Regions from separate parts of the Paenibacillus glucanolyticus genome, predicted to be linked through region 2. Evidence: predicted binding sites of a transcription regulator. Region 2 holds the regulator's gene; the other holds the start of a gene.
The links. The regulator CtsR, encoded in region 2, represses protease genes until heat stress. The targets are predictions, from matches to a motif close to ATGGTCAATAAAGGTCAAACA.
Positions count from the first base shown of each region.

Region 1: a site for CtsR is predicted at 1,987-2,007, ahead of clpP (ATP-dependent Clp endopeptidase proteolytic subunit ClpP). Genes of this name have one in related genera too.

Region 1 covers NZ_CP147845.1:6,455,411-6,458,832, reverse strand. Annotated here, with positions in the region: gene WDY75_RS29625 (PdaC/SigV domain-containing protein) at 1-645, shown strand, start outside; gene clpP (ATP-dependent Clp endopeptidase proteolytic subunit ClpP) at 1,315-1,911, opposite strand; tRNA gene WDY75_RS29615 (tRNA-Arg) at 2,072-2,146, opposite strand; gene WDY75_RS29610 (sugar-binding transcriptional regulator) at 2,517-3,422, shown strand, end outside.
Region 2 covers NZ_CP147845.1:699,198-702,619, forward strand. Annotated here, with positions in the region: gene WDY75_RS03225 (sugar kinase) at 1-457, shown strand, start outside; gene WDY75_RS03230 (GntR family transcriptional regulator) at 466-1,182, shown strand; gene WDY75_RS03235 (CtsR family transcriptional regulator) at 1,537-1,998, shown strand; gene WDY75_RS03240 (UvrB/UvrC motif-containing protein) at 2,022-2,546, shown strand; gene WDY75_RS03245 (protein arginine kinase) at 2,585-3,422, shown strand, end outside.

The DNA.
Region 1 (3,422 bases), 920 kb from region 2:
GGAGTTCAGGGACAGTGGAATCCTTCCTTGAAAACACTCAGCATGACGCAGAAAAAGCAAAACGACATTCAAATCAAATCGACTGCGCTGAAAAAGAAAATTCAAGGCGTTGATGCCGTTGTGAATTATCCGGTTATCAGTGGCCTCGGTAATGCTGAGGTGCAGGCAGAGATCAACAAAGTGCTAAAAGAAAATGCATCCGGCGTCATCACGGGCGCTGAAGGAAATGTGGGCACACTCCCGCCATCGGGAACAGATTTTCCGTATGAATTCAGCGGTGATTATGTAGTTCATTACAATCAGGATGGCATCCTGAGCATTACGGCGTACGATTATTCGTACACGGGCGGTGCTCATGGCATGACCTTCCGCAAGAGCTTCACCTTCTCACTGAAGGACGGCAAGCAAATGAAGCTGGGCGATTTCATCAACATGCAGGGCAAGAACAAGCAGAAGATGAACAACCTTGTGCTGAGCAAGCTGAAGAAAGAGGGAGGTTATCTCGGCGGTTTTGAGGGAGTGCCTGCCGATGCCGACTTCTATGTGAAGGATAACGCGGCGGTACTGTACTTCCAGCTTTATGAGTACACGGCGTATGCCTATGGATTCCCTGAGTTTGAGTTCAAGCTGAAGGAATGGAAGTAAGACTCGATCAATCAGTTTGTATTAGCTGAAATCATTTTTAATACTATAGCTTGTTTAGATACATGATGTTGTCCTGATGTAACACTGTGCTGGAACTAGTTGCGAAAAATCCCTTGATAACGGGCGTGGAGAGTACACTCCTGCTCCTTATTCTCAGGGGATTTTTGTGTTTATCGAGAGGCTTGCCTCGATGGTGACTTATATGGTTTGTACACCGTGCGCACTGCTCCCTGTGAGCACGGTGTATGGTCCGGGGGTAAAATGCCATAAGTCGCCCTATGCGATATCGGATGCCATCCGTTTATGGACGCAGAGAGTGAGGGGAGCACATTAGGCTGTGCGCAACCAATTACCCTTGCAAGGAACTCTACATAGGTTTTCCTCTATTCCCCTCCCCACAAGTTAAGGCAGGTCTTTTAGGAGGGGGATGGTCTTACCTTCTTTATGTTTTATTGAAAAGAGTCGTACCGAAGTGAGAGTATCCTCGGAGGAGCATCTCGTTCGCCTTTGAAATCGGGAAACCTCCTTATCTGTTCATTCATGTTTCCCGATTTCAACAGCGACCGGAGGGGATACTCTCACGATTTAGTACTCGAAGTTTTCAATGAATCCAGAGGATAAGAAAGGGCAGGCACCGGATAACGGCGCCTGCCCTTTGCTTGCATTCTTTTATAGTCCCTGCGGTGGTGTATTTTCCAGTACTTGATCGATAAGACCATATTCCTTGGCTTCATCAGCCGTCATGAAGTAGTCACGATCGGTATCCTTCTCAATGCGCTCCAGCGGTTGGCCGGTACGATCGGACAGGATGCGGTTCAGCTTGTCGCGCATCTTGAGGATGCGGCGAGCACGGATCTCGATATCCGTGGCCTGACCTTGTGCGCCGCCGAGCGGCTGGTGAATCATGATCTCGCTGTTAGGCAGACCATAACGTTTGCCTTTAGCGCCTGCATTCAGCAGGAATGCGCCCATGGAAGCAGCCATGCCGACACAGATCGTCGAAACGTCCGGCTTGATGAACTGCATCGTATCGAATATCGCCATACCTGCGGTAATGGAACCGCCTGGGCTGTTGATGTAAAGATGAATATCCTTCTCGGGATCCTCAGCCGACAAGAACAGCATTTGGGCAATGATGGAATTGGCGACCACGTCATTTACGTCGGAGCCGAGGAAGATAATGCGGTCTTTCAGCAATCTGGAATAGATGTCGTACGCCCGCTCACCGCGGTTGCTTTGTTCAACGACCATAGGTATAAAACTCACGTGGAAAACCTCCTCTTAAGTACCTCATATAAATACTGTTACCGTATTACCCACATGATAAACAATTTAAATCAAAAAGTCAAAGAAAGTCAAACTATTGGGTAAAAAAAAGAGCCGTCATGGGCACTTTAGGGTAAACAGTATATAGAAAAAGTAAAAATGGCGCGCCCGCGAGGAATCGAACCTCGATCTCAGGCTCCGGAGGCCTACGTCATATCCATTGGACCACGGGCGCATAATAAAAAGGTCTATCGACGTACATTCAAAGAAGACAGACCGCGTTTAGCGGTAGATTTTCTTGCGATATCAGGAAGCACACTCTGCGATGTATATACTTTCTGATATCTAAAAAATTAGCAACGAAGTTGATTATACCGCATCTATTTCGAAAATACAATAGCGGACAAAACTTTGTTCCTACTATATAGACAAGCTTGCATTTGGCCATAATGTATAAGAATGGCTGGGGCAGAGAAATATACTTTCGGACACTTGCAACGGGCGTGATTATTGGTTAGAATAAAGGTGGGACTCAAAAAGTTTAACTGGGACATTTTACGGCCCGATAGAGGAGAGCCGAGACGAAGTTTGCAGGAGTGGAATGCATGCGTAACCTATTAGAAATACAAGAGCAACTTCTGCCGGATCTGATGAACACTCTTAAACGAAGGTATTCCATCCTTCATCAGATCAAGTTGTCCGGAATGGTTGGCCGAAGAACGCTGGCTTCATCACTCTCGATGACCGAGCGTGTCCTCAGGGCAGAGACTGATCTTCTGAAAGCGCAGGGGCTGATCGAGATTGAGACGCTTGGCATGCGAATCAGCAGTGCAGGATTATGCTTGGTTGAGGAACTTGAACCGGTCATGAATGAGTTGTTCGGACTGGTTGAACTGGAAGAGAAGATCCGTCAGGCTTATGGGCTTCGTAAAGTGGTCATTATTCCCGGTGACAGTGAGTCATCTCCGGAAGTCAAACGTGAGCTTGGCCGGGCCGGCGCAAGGACGCTGCTTAGTTTTGTGGAGGATGGAGATACAATCGCCGTAACAGGTGGCTCTACACTCGCTGAAGTGGCGGAGCAGATGTCATCATTGCCTGGTGGCGGACCGCTCAGAAGCACGTGGTTTGTGCCTGCGCGCGGAGGCCTCGGAGAGAGTATGGAGATTCAAGCGAACACCATTGCTTCCAAGATGGCAAAGCGTGTTGGGGCTGAATACCGTTTGCTCCATGTGCCTGATCTGCTAAGCGAGGATGCTTATCAGTCTCTTGTTCAGGATCAGCATATCCAGGAGATTGTGGATGTAATTCGGCGCTGCCGGGTCATTATACACGGCATCGGCGACGCGATGGAGATGGCGAGACGACGCAAGCTGGATGAAGGCTCCATTCAGAACTTGCAGGCAGATGGCGCGATTGCTGAATCATTCGGCTATTATTTCAGCGAAGAAGGCGAAGTTGTGCATAAGATGCTAACCCTCGGACTTCGGCTTGAGGACATTATGCGAACAGAG
Region 2 (3,422 bases):
TGAGGAAATGCTGTCATTGGCGGACATTGTTTTTATGAACGAGAAAGACGCTCTCTATATTCTCGGCATGGAGACGACGCGTGAAGACCGGAACGAGCAGCTGCAGGAGTTGATTCCGCAGGTAGCCGCGAAGTATAATATTACGGTTGCGTCGGGGACCCACCGCAAGATCAACGGGGATAATACCCATTCCCTGCGAGGATATCTATACACGGACGGAGTCTTTTATTTTTCCCAAACATTGACGTTCTCCGTTCATGACCGTATCGGAGCAGGCGACGCCTATGCCAGTGGTGTGCTTCACGGAATTTCAGAGGGATATGAACCGGGACGGACGGTTGATTTTGCCGCCGCTGCCGCGATGCTTGCCCATACCGTAACGGGAGATACGCCGACGGCGAATGAACGCGAAGTCCTTCAGGCGATGAGTCAGCATATGTCTGATGTGGAAAGGTAGGAGGAAGTATGTCGATCACGCGGAAGAACGGTCCATTATATCTGCAAATCAAGAAGATCATTAAAGATCGGATTCTGCATGGGGTTTACCCACTTGGTGCCCATATTCCTTCCGAGCCGCAGCTGGAGCAGGAATTCAATGTCAGCAAAATGACAGTTCGTAATGCCATCCAGGAGCTGTATCAGGAGGGATATGTAGAGAAACGGAGCGGAGTGGGAACGATTGTGACCCGGAACACCTCCTTTTCCAAACTTTCCAAGGGCAAGCTGTTTACGGAGATTTTGGTTGAAGAAGGACACCAGATTCGGAAGCGCCACCTGAAGACGGAATGGGTGCATAACGAGCCGGATAGTGAATTATACTTGAAATTCGGCGAACGGTGCCTGCTTATTGAACGGTTGTATTTGCTCGACGGGAACCCTTATATTTACTATACACATTATGTGTCAGCTCAAGTGGATATGGGGGAGGAGTTCGATTCCAACGAACTGCTATCCCTGTATGACCGTATCGAGGAGAGTCAAATTACGTTGGAGAATTTCCGGGATCGCTTTCTGGCGACCGTAGCCGATGATGAGATTGCACCACTGCTTGAAGTAAGTGCAGGCGCACCGCTGCTCAAGCGGTTGAGATCCTCGTACGACGGAGCGGGCAGCATGATTGAATACAGTATCGGTTATTATAATACGGAATTACAGCATTATTTGATCAGTTATGATGTTTGATGGCGTGAATTTATAGATGGTGATGAAGAAGTGGCCCTTAAACCGGTGTTTATCGGAAATGGAGGCTGCTTCTTTTTTTTTGCCGCCATATTGAATGGATCTTCAGAAAAAGGCTATAAGGGTTCGAATTAGTGGGTACAATAAGAATAAATGGACTGCAGGATGAATTCGCTAAGATCCTCTTGGCAAAATGAAAAAATGTGCTATAATGAGATTAAAGTCAAAGAAAGTCAAAGTCAACGAGAGGGTTCGCTGATTTTGATTATGGTTAAACCAAGTATAAGCAAGGCTCTGTGCGGACGTGTAAGATCACTATCCGTCTTAACGTTTCAAACAGTGGAGGATGAACAGACCATGCGTAATATCTCTGATATTATCGAACAATACCTGAAGAGCATACTGCAGGAAAGTCCGGAAGGCACCGTTGAAATTCAGCGTAACGATCTGGCAGAGCAATTTTCTTGCGTTCCTTCCCAGATTAATTACGTCATCAGTACACGGTTTACCTTGGAGAAGGGCTTTCTCGTGGAAAGCAAGCGCGGCGGGGGCGGTTACATACGCATCCAGCGTATTGAGCTTCCTCAGCATACTGCACTCCAGCAGCATCTTCATCATACAATCGGCAGCATGATTGATCAGACGGTAGCGGAAGGGCTGATCTATCAGCTGGAGGAATCCCGGTTTTTGACGAGGCGGGAGGCCAGTCTGATGCGGGCCGCCATTTCAAGGGAATGCCTGAATGTGAAGCTTCCTTATCGGGATGAGCTGCGTGCAAGGATTATGAAGGCGATGCTTATTTCTTTATTAGGTAAGTGAGTCTGTGTAAGGAGGCATTGGATATGGTATGCCAAGAATGCGGTAAACGGCCAGCGACACTTCATTTCACCAAAATTGTGAACGGGGAAAAAACAGAGTTTCATTTTTGCGAAACTTGTGCCCGCGAAAAAGGGGAATTGATCCCCGGTACGTCGAATGGTTTTTCTATACACAGTTTGCTGTCGGGTCTCCTGGATCTGGATCCTTCAGGCAAGGGCCAGACTCCCGGTGCCAAAATGGCTCAGACGCTGCAATGTGAAGAATGCGGTATGACGTATTCGCAGTTCAGCAAGCTTGGCCGATTCGGCTGCAGCTCGTGTTATAAATATTTCTCGGATCGATTGGATCCGTTGTTCAAGCGAGTCCATGGCGGTACATCCCATGTTGGCAAGGTGCCGAAGCGCACAGGGGGTCGTATTCAGATCAAACGCCAAATCGACGAGCTTAAGAAAGAACTTCAATTCCGGATTGTGCAGGAGGAATTCGAAACCGCCGCCGAGATCCGGGACCAGATCCGTGAGCTGGAGAAGAATATCGCTCAGGGATAAGATCTAATGAGTATGCACTTTAGTAGGAGGAATGCGTGATGTCTAATCTCCGGTTTACCGATACGGCGCTCAGCGAGTGGATGCGCGGAACCGGTCAGGATTCCGACATTGTCATCAGCACCCGTGTCAGGGTGGCGCGCAATCTGCAGCATCTTCCTTTCCCGCTGCTGGCAACGGATCAGCAGTCAGGAGAAGTGCTAGAGCGCCTGACCCGTGTGTTAAATGATAAGGAAGATTTGCAGGATTTTGGGGATTTGCATGTAATTAAATTAAGTGAGATTGATGAGCTGGATAAGAAGGTTCTCGTTGAGAAGCATCTGATCAGTCCCAATCTGGCGAATGAATCCCGTAATGGTGCAGTCATCCTTACCGAAGATGAGTCCGTCAGCATTATGATCAATGAAGAGGATCATCTACGCATACAGTGCTTATATCCCGGATTTCAGGTTCGGGAGGCATGGGAACGTGCCACTGCGCTGGATGATGTTTTTGAATCCGAAATCGATTATGCGTTTGATGACAAACGAGGTTATCTCACAAGCTGTCCGACGAATGTCGGTACCGGTCTTCGGGCCTCTGTCATGATGCATCTGCCGGCTCTCGTTATGACGCAGCAGATCAATCGAATTCTTTCGGCTGTATCGCAGGTGGGTCTGACCGTAAGAGGAATTTATGGTGAAGGCAGCGAAGCATTAGGCAACCTGTTTCAAATCTCGAATCAGATAACGCTCGGTCAAACCGAGGCGGAGATCATCGAGAATCTTCACAGCGTCGCCCTGCAGATCATCGAGCATGAGAAGAATGCCAGAGCGCGGCTCTTGGGTGACTCCAAGCTCCGTATTACGGACCGGGTGATGCGTTCTTACGGCATACTGT